3 regions of the Peribacillus sp. R9-11 genome follow, and region 3 is predicted to be linked to each of the others. Evidence: riboswitches for the same ligand, from Rfam matches in the RefSeq annotation. Region 3 holds a riboswitch; each other region holds the start of a gene.
The links. Region 3 has a riboswitch for glycine ahead of RE409_RS14735 (amino acid permease). Riboswitches for the same ligand answer to the same signal wherever they lie in the genome.
Positions count from the first base shown of each region.

Region 1: another riboswitch for glycine. It lies ahead of gcvT (glycine cleavage system aminomethyltransferase GcvT); the one in region 3 lies ahead of RE409_RS14735 (amino acid permease).
Region 2: another riboswitch for glycine. It lies ahead of RE409_RS03035 (amino acid permease); the one in region 3 lies ahead of RE409_RS14735 (amino acid permease).

Region 1 covers NZ_CP133763.1:3,874,053-3,877,342, reverse strand. Annotated here, with positions in the region: gene RE409_RS18785 (DEAD/DEAH box helicase) at 1-1,119, opposite strand, end outside; glycine riboswitch at 1,490-1,577, shown strand; gene gcvT (glycine cleavage system aminomethyltransferase GcvT) at 1,818-2,924, shown strand; gene gcvPA (aminomethyl-transferring glycine dehydrogenase subunit GcvPA) at 2,943-3,290, shown strand, end outside.
Region 2 covers NZ_CP133763.1:636,561-639,850, forward strand. Annotated here, with positions in the region: gene RE409_RS03025 (sodium:solute symporter family protein) at 1-226, opposite strand, end outside; gene RE409_RS03030 (DUF3311 domain-containing protein) at 223-423, opposite strand; gene RE409_RS03035 (amino acid permease) at 612-1,952, opposite strand; glycine riboswitch at 2,132-2,210, opposite strand; gene RE409_RS03040 (ketopantoate reductase family protein) at 2,767-3,290, shown strand, end outside.
Region 3 covers NZ_CP133763.1:3,030,657-3,033,946, reverse strand. Annotated here, with positions in the region: gene speB (agmatinase) at 1-259, shown strand, start outside; glycine riboswitch at 425-527, shown strand; glycine riboswitch at 1,068-1,170, shown strand; gene RE409_RS14735 (amino acid permease) at 1,599-2,987, shown strand.

The DNA of each region.
Region 1 (3,290 bases), 840 kb from region 3:
GTCATCAATTTTCTTGATGAGTTCTAAAGCTTTTTCAGCCTTGGAGTTTTGTTCTGTTTCATTTACCTTCTCAAACAGCTCATCTAGCTTTGCTAAAAAGTCAGGGGAAGGCTGTTCATATTTGGCTTTCATGTTTTTCAATGTATAAAAAACGGCTTCTCTGCTGCTGCATGCTTCTCTTTGGAGGGTGAGTGCTGAAAAAGAACTTCCCTTCGATCCATCTGAAATAGGCTTAAATTTGGAAACAGCGTCGTACAAGGCTTGTTCAGTTGGAGAAAATTCAATGATGATTGTTTCCACCTGCCTTTTTGTCCATTCAATTCCAGTATCAGCCCGTCGGTTCCGAATCATAACAGTGTTGACGAGTTCCTTTAGGTGCTCATCCTCAATAACATTTCGGCCTTTGCCTTTATATTTCTCAGAAAAGAGTGTTGCATTTCCCAAGTGTCCCGGTTTCAATAACGAAACAAGATGGAAAATTTCTTCGACTTTATTTTGAATTGGCGTAGCTGTCAGCAATAAACAAAATTTCTTTTTCAGATTTTGGACAAATTCATAGTTCTTCGTTTTATTATTTTTAAGTTTATGAGCCTCATCAATAATGATAAAGTCATATTGCTGATTAAAAATGATATCTCGATGGGGAGCTCGTTTCGCTGTATCAATGGATGATATAACAACATCGCATGATTCCCACACATAGCTTTTTCTTTGAACAACAGCCGGAATATGAAACTTGGTATTCAATTCAAAAGCCCATTGACTTACAAGTGAAGCGGGGACAAGAATTAATACTTTTTTAACAAGACCACGGATCATATATTCTTTTAGAATCAAGCCAGCTTCGATTGTTTTCCCGAGACCTACTTCATCAGCTAAAATGGCTTTTCCATTCATCTTTTCAACTACCTGCTTTGCCGCTTCCAATTGGTGGGGAAGCGGGGTGAGCTGTGGAAGATGCTTGGGTGCCTGTAAACCTTCAAAATCAGGAATAATGAGGTTTTCTTCCATTTGAACAGCCAATTTATAAAGCTCCCAATTACCCCATGGACCGTCATTTTCCATCTTTTGTAGAAACTCGTCATTCCAATCAGAACTGAAGGATATATTAATTTTCATTGAAACTACTCCTTCTAAAATCATAATTTTCTTATTTAAGGTTGAAACCCGAACATTTTATATGTGAAGTAAGAAAAATATTTCTCTGTAAAAGATATTGCAGAGAAAAGTTTCTTAAGGTAGGATGTAAGTATATTTAGAAAATTCCAATTTCCCAAAACGCTTAAAAGATGAATGTAGTTCATGTTTTTCATAGTATGGGCAACCGCCTCTTACTTTATCCCAGATTAACAGACTAGAGATCATTCATTAAGTTCTGAAGTTTTAAGGAGAGTTGGTAGAGAAAGCATTTTGTAAATGCACAGAGGTTTTACTAACTATCAGTAGGATTAATTACTTTCCTAATTGGTGGAGACACATTTATATGCGGGTGAAGATAAGGGGAGAGACTACGAATGTAGCGCCGAAGGAGCAAACTTAGCAGTGAATCTCTCAGGCAAAAGAACTCTTATTGGACGCAACTCTGGAGAGCGCCGCTCGTTGCAGGACGGCCACCAAAGGGGAAAACCTATTATATAGGTAAACTTTCAGGTTTCAGGACAGAGAAAAAGCTCTTTAGGGCTTTCTCTGTCCTTTTTTGTGCCCTTTTTTCCACATTATGAATCAGGCTGAGAAGTATAAGAAGATCTGACAAAATGGAAAGAAGCTTTTAGAAAAGTGAGCAAAGTAAATCTAAAAAATCTAAGGGGGGTCATTTTTTGACCAATTTAAAAAGAACACCACTATTTGAGGTTTATCGTGAATACGGAGGAAAAACGATCGATTTTGGCGGCTGGGAACTTCCTGTCCAATTTTCGGGTATCAAGGACGAACATGAAGCAGTTCGTACAAAAGCTGGCTTATTTGATGTTTCCCATATGGGTGAGGTTGATGTGAAGGGCCCAGGGAGTCTTGCCTTTTTACAAAAAATGATGACCAATGATGTATCAAAGCTAAAACAGGGCGGAGCAATTTATACGGCTATGTGTTATGAAAACGGCGGTACTGTTGACGATCTTATCATTTATAAAAAGGCAGAAGACGACTATCTGCTCGTGGTCAATGCCGCCAATACAGAAAAAGATTTTAACTGGCTACAAGCTAATTGTTCAGAGGATGTCCAACTTTCGGATGTATCAAGCGATTATACACAGTTGGCACTGCAGGGACCTTTGGCAGAGAAAATATTACAAAAACTATCTAATGATACACTTTTGAGTGAAATTGGCTTTTTTAAATTCAAGGAAAATGTCCTGATAAATGGGCTTTCCACGATGGTTTCACGTACAGGATATACGGGTGAAGATGGTTTTGAAATATATAGCAACAGTGAAAATGGCCCGGCCCTTTGGAGAGCTATTCTAGATGCAGGAAAAGAAGAAGGGATACAGCCGATAGGTTTAGGGGCACGTGACACACTCCGCTTTGAAGCTAAACTTCCGCTTTATGGACAGGAGCTTTCACCGGATATTACCCCAATTGAAGCCGGGATTGGTTTTGCGGTTAAAGTGGATAAGGAAGCCGACTTTTTCGGGAAAGCCGTTCTTACTGAACAAAAGGAAAAAGGGGCACAACGTAAGCTTGTCGGAATTGAAATGATTGACCGCGGCATTCCTCGTCATGGCTATAAGGTATACAGTGGGGATAAAGTCATTGGTGAAGTTACGACTGGCACTCAATCACCAACATTGAAGAAAAATGTAGGATTGGTACTTATCGATAAAGACTTTTCGGTGATGAATTCTGAAGTCGAAGTGGAAATTCGTTCAAAACGATTGAAAGCTGTTATTATACAAACACCTTTTTATAAAAAACCACGTAAATAGAGAGGAATGGTCATTAAGATGAAACATCGTTACTTACCCATGACAGAGCAGGATAAACAACAAATGCTGGAGGTAATAGGGGTCCCTTCTGTTGAGAACCTTTTCAACGATATTCCTGAAAGTGTCCGCTTTCAAGGCGAATATGACATTAAACCAGCTAAATCAGAGCCAGCCTTAATGAAAGAATTATCAAAACTTGCTTCTAAGAATGCTGATCTTAAAAACTATGCTTCCTTTCTTGGTGCGGGCGTGTATGACCATTATTCACCGGTCATCGTTGATCATGTTCTTTCCCGCTCGGAGTTTTATACAGCCTACACCCCTTATCAGCCAGAAATTTCACAGGGGGAGCTTCAGGCCATTTTT
Region 2 (3,290 bases), 2.4 Mb from region 3:
CGTATAAAGCGGGTGCACCCTTACCATAAGCCCAGCCGCTGCCGCCAAGGAAGGAAAACGTCGTATAAATTTCTCCAGCCATCAATAGAAAGACGAATATAGCACCAAAACCACGGCCTCCAACCGTCCATTGTTCCAAATTCATGTCTTTTCCTTTTGAAGATCGAATACCTAAAAAGATTGATAAAAGTAAAAATCCTAAAATAATTAAGAGGGAAATATTCATTCCTGGTCACCTTCCCGATTTCTGGGGTCCAACTTATACATGATGCCCAAAATAACGGATGTAAGGACCACCCACATAGCCATCCAAAACATATTAAAAGGCATCCCTAATACATAAGGTTCTATTCTGTTAACAAACGGAAGAAATCCTAATATGCCTATAAAAGGAACTAGAGTAAGTATATATATAATCTTCATTAATCAAACCCCTCCATTCTAAGTGAAAAGTCATTCATATCGACTTACAGTACCTTACACTATTTTAATATAAAATTTACTGTGGCTGCAGTATATATTTTAGTAGCACTTCTCTGTGTTAGCAAAATAAATTGAAAAAAAGGAAGGGAGTGTCCCTTCCTTTTAATTCCTGCGACCATGAAAAATAGCTACTTTTTTTTCTGATAGTTATAGAGTACGAGTAGAAGAATGAACCAGATTGGCGTCATTAACAGTGAAAGTCGTGTAGCTTCAGCGAATAGCATAACGATTAGGATGAACAGAAATAATCCTAAAATAACGTAATTGATAAAGGGTGTAAAAGGAGCTTTGAATGTAGAATGGGCTCTCAAGTCCGGACGTTTTTTCGTATATTTGATATGTGAAATCAAGATGATGCTCCAAACCCAAATAAAACAGATGGCACTGATTGTAGTTACTATTGTAAAGGCCTGTTCAGGTATCATTTTGCTTAGCAATGCCCCTAGGGAGACGACGATTGCCGATGTAACCAAGGCATTACTTGGAACAGCATGTTTATTTAATTTTGCTAATTTTGCAGGAGCATCGTTATTATTGCTTAATGTATAAAGCATACGGCTTGTTGAAAATAAACCGCTGTTGCCGGCAGATGCAGCGGATGTCAGGACAACAAAATTGATAATCCCTGCAGCGATTGGAATGCCGATTAGTGTAAAGACTTCTACGAATGGACTGCTTGATGCATCCAGCCGTGTCCAAGGATTGACGCATAGAATGACGAGTATGGCACCTACATAGAAAAGTAAAATTCGGACCGGGATTTTATTGATGGCTGATGGTATATTTTTTTTCGGGTTAGCTGTTTCTGCTGCAGAAACACCAATTAATTCGACCCCTACAAAGGAGAAGACAACCAATTGTAAAGATAGCAGGAAGCCGGATACGCCGTTCGGAAACATGCCTCCGTGGCTCCAAAGGTTGGTGAGTGAAACGGTGCCAGTATTGGTTTTGAAGCCAATGACTAACAGGATGATGCCTACAATAATTAAGGCAACAATCGTGATGACTTTAATGAGCGCGAACCAGAATTCAAGTTCTCCAAACAATTTAACCGTCAATAGATTCAATCCTAACAGAATGACCAGGCATGCAAGAGCTGGTATCCATTGAGGGATATTGAACCAATATTGCATATAGACACCAACCGCGATGATATCGGCCATGGCTGTCATGATCCAACAGAACCAATAGGTCCATCCGGTCACGAATCCAGCCCACGGCCCGATATATTCGGTAGCGAATTCGGTGAATGACGTATAACCGGCGTTGGATAAAAGTAATTCCCCTAAAGCCCTCATAACAAAAAATAAGGCAATCCCTATAATAAGATAGGAAAAGATAATGGAGGGGCCTGCCAATTGGATGGCTTTACCGGATCCAAGAAATAAACCGGTACCAATTGTTCCTCCTATTGCAATTAATTGTACATGGCGATTTTTTAAATCTCTTTTCAATTCCTGTTTAGCCAATTTGAGCATCTCCCGTTGTTTATGATCTTAGTCGTGTGGAGCGTGATTCCACATTCCGTGTAGCTCGTTGTTTTCACCTCGCTTATGATATTGAATGGCAATATCTTGGATTTTGGACAATAAAAAAAGAGATTGGATACTACCAATCTCGTCAGGTTTAAGAATAACAATTCATCATTCGTTACTCTTCTGTCCTTTTGCCTGAGATTGTGAATCCTTCGGCGCTGTACTATGTACAGTCTCTCCAGAAGCTGCTCCTGCTATAGTGTGATCCATAGCATTCAACGCTTGCTAGTATGCGGTTGTAATAAATGTCCGTTTGTAGAAGAATTGAATCTTCCTTCGGTCATTTGTCATTATACTTAAATAACGTCAATATAATATTGGAATTCTATCATTGTTTATTCTATAGGTCAATATGGAAATTGGAAAGTTAGCGGTAATGTAGTTGCTGTATATCAACATTCTATAAAAGTAGTGATTGGAAAAGCCATAGTGACTGGAGCTGTTAGTTAACGGGTCCACTTTAAAATCAATACAAAAAACAACAACAAATTTTGTGGATATCGTTCCTCAGAAAAGTAGACTTCGTTTAAGCCTTAATTTTCCTTTTGGTGATATATATGAACCAAAAGGAAGCTGTAAGGGATGTTACAAACCCCTCGTGTCATTATTGGTATTTCACAATATTGTAGCTTTTCTAGGTGGTTTTTTTCTAAACAATTCATACCATAAAACTGGCATTTTAATCGCGATCGTTTTCCGAATAGTGTGATAATATTTAGGTAAAAAGGTGAAGGGAATTAGAGATGCTATGGCGATAAAGACAGTATCAATTGTTGGATTAGGAGCACTGGGCATTTTATATGGACATCATTTATCAAAGGAAATGCCGAAGAAGAATGTGAGGATTATTGCGGATACAGCTAGAATAAAGAGATATGTCCAGGATGGGGTTTATTGCAATGGTGAGCTTTGTGACTTTCATTATGTAACGCCTGAAGAAATATGCGAGCCTGCAGATTTGATGATTTTTACTGTTAAATTTAGTGGATTGGAAGATGCTATTGAAGCGGTGAAGAATCAAATTGGAAAACAGACGATTATTATTTCTGCTTTGAATGGGATCACAAGTGAAGCGATTATTGGTGAGGCGTATGGAAAGGATAAAGTCTTATATTGTGTTGCGCAAGGTATGGATGCTGTTAAAGAAGAAAATAAGTTGACATACGACCATATGGGCATACTCTGCCTTGGTGAACGGGAACCTGGATTGGTTTCAGAAAAGGTTCAGCAGGTGGCAGATTTTTTTGAAAAAATGAAGGTCCCATATGAGAT
Region 3 (3,290 bases):
CCCTGCGACAGGCACACCTTCTCCTGGAGGCCTGCTTTATGATGAAGTCAACGAATTACTCCATGGAATTGCAAAAAGAGGAGAAGTAATCGGTTTTGATATGGTAGAAGTTGCTACTCCTTACGATCATACGGGAATAACTGGACAAGTGGCAGCGCGCCTCTCATTAGACTTGCTTAGTTATGTTTTAAAAGAAAAAGAGAGAAACCAGGATGCAATCAGCGATCATCAAGAGCAGAACTTCATAAAGAAGCATTAGTCTGTTAAATTTGAAAGCGTTTGCTGATATAAAGTGATTTTCCTCCGTTTTATCTTTTCTTAGTTTCCTGAATATGTATAAAAATAGAGGCGAAATCATAAAAAACACTTATGTAAATAATTATCTATTTAGAATATTTAGAGTATTTCAAAAAACGTATAGCTGTTGACGATTGTGGGAGAGTGCAATGTAGACAGCCACCGAAGGAGCAAGTTCCAAAAAAAAACCTTGGAACAAATCTCTCAGGTATAAGAACCACAATGGGACGCAACTCTGGAGAGCGCGTTTATAAAACGCCACCAAAGAGGAAGACTCTTTTTAGCATAGAGTTAAACTCTCAGTTAAAAGGACAGAGAAGGGAATGTTGCCAACGTTATCACTTTAAATGTTTTTGTTCTGGTTTGAATTGTACACCAAAACAAGGGAAGTTAAGTGACTAAAACTATTAAGCACATTAAAGATAACTTCGGTATTGAATTGGAGGTTTTTCTTTATGATTTCCAATAATAATGATTACGTAAACAGAGGATGCTTTTATCTAGAAAGCATCCTCTGTAGTGTATATTTGAAAGGTATAAGTAGTTTGTAAAAGTACACTATTATGAACGGTGTTTATCGACTGTAAAAAGCAATCTACTCCTATTCAATTCACAATTCACTTGGGGTACTAGGGGCATATAATTTATGAACTGTCAGAAACCTCTTCTCTATATTTAAAATTCTGAAAATAAAGTTTTTTCAGATATTAATTGAAATTTCCATTAGAACCATTTATTATACAACTGTTAATGCAATTTTATATCAGCGGATGATAATTGTGGGAGAGACTAAACGCATTGTTTAGCACCGAAGGGGCAATTCCCAAAAAAATTGGGTATCAATCTCTCAGGTAAAAGGACCACAATAGGACGCGTCTCTGGAGAGAGCCATGAGCCACCAAAGGAGTTAAACTCTCAGGTAAAAGGACAGAGGAATGATAGGAGAACACCTATCTTTCCTCTGCCCTTTTTATGCTGGGGAAAGATAGAACAAACGAAAAAAGGAGGATTGTGCTATGAAATTTATTAAAGAATGAGTCTTTCTTTTCAATTTTCCTGACTACAACTTTTACCTTAGAGAGTATCTGCAATTGGTTGAACGCAATACCTTTATCTTTTCAAAAGCTTGGTAGATTATTTCGAGGTTTGCACCAGAACCAGAATATTTATCAGCAACATATTGAGTGTATTATTATATTAAAATTGTAAGCGTTTTCTTTGTTGGATTGAATAATAATATGTCAAAATTTTATCGGAATATTATTATTCAATTATCTGGAAATTAGGGAGTGGGAAATCATATGCAGGAACAAAAGTTGGAGAGAGGCCTAAAAAACAGACATGTACAACTCATCGCTATTGGTGGGGCAATCGGAACGGGATTATTTCTTGGGGCAGGAAAATCTATTCATTTAGCAGGACCATCAATTTTATTTGCTTACTTGATAACAGGCGTCATTTGTTTTTTAATCATGCGCGCTCTTGGAGAACTACTCTTATCTAATTTGAACTATCATTCTTTTGTTGACTTTGTAAGAGACTATTTAGGTAATATGGCAGCATTTGTTACTGGCTGGACCTACTGGTTTTGCTGGATTTCAATTGCAATGGCCGACTTAACAGCAGTTGGTCTTTATACCCAGTATTGGTTTCCCTCCGTACCACAGTGGATGCCAGGTTTAATTGCGCTTGTCATTTTGCTATTTATGAATCTAGCAACCGTAAAACTTTTTGGCGAAATGGAATTCTGGTTCGCATTAATTAAAGTTATCGCTATTCTAGCACTAATTGTTATCGGTATTTTCATGATTATTAAAGGCTTTTCCACAGATTCAGGCGCAGCCAGTTTCACGAATCTATGGAGCCACGAAGGTATGTTCCCAAATGGAATAAATGGATTTATCCTCTCATTCCAGATGGTAGTGTTTGCGTTTGTTGGTATTGAACTTGTAGGACTTACAGCAGGTGAAACAGAAGATCCAGAGAAAGTTATCCCAAAAGCAATCAATAATATTCCTATTCGGATTATAATTTTCTACATTGGCGCACTTATTGTCATTATGAGTGTTTATCCGTGGAACGCAATCATCCCATCGGAAAGCCCATTCGTCCAAGTATTCGTGGCTGTTGGTATCGCTGCAGCTGCTGGTATCGTCAATTTTGTCGTCCTAACATCGGCTGCTTCGGCATGTAACAGCGCAATCTTCAGTACAAGCCGGATGATATACTCACTTGCCAAAGATAAAAATGCACCTGTGCCATTTGCAAAACTTAATGCCCGTAAAGTACCTTCCAATGCATTGGCCTTTTCAACTGTCGTCATTCTAACTTCCGTTGTGTTGAACTATTTAATGCCAGAAGGAGTATTTACGTTAATTACAAGTATTTCTACAGTATGTTTCATCTTTATTTGGGGAATTACTGTCATCAGTCATTTGAAATACCGCAAAACAAGGCCAGATCTAGCGAAAATGAACAAATTTAAATTACCACTTTATCCAGTTTCTAATTACTTGATCCTTACTTTCCTAGCGTTCGTACTTGTTGTGCTTGCACTTTCGGAAGATACTCGTGTTGCCTTGTTCGTAACCCCTGTTTGGTTTATTTCGCTGATTGCGATTTATAAGATGCAGAAAACGAAGGCAAATCATGCTGATCAGTCGAATCAGGGAGAGGTAGCGGAAAATTAAGAGGCAACGGACAAAAGTCAGTGACCTACTATTAACTTTACCAAAATAGTCAACTTGCAAAAAAACGATGATAAAAGCAGCCGTGAGTAATCTGGACGACCATAATGTGACATTCATAAAGTAAGAATTTTCAAAAAAATAATGTTAACGCTTACAAGAAAATCTTGACATTCTTATTTCCACCAATTATTCTAAATATAATAAAAATTCAATATGAGCGAATGACGGTTGTGGGAGAGTGCAATGCGACACGCCACCGAAGGAGCAAGTTCCAAAAAGACCCTTGGAACAAATCTCTCAGGT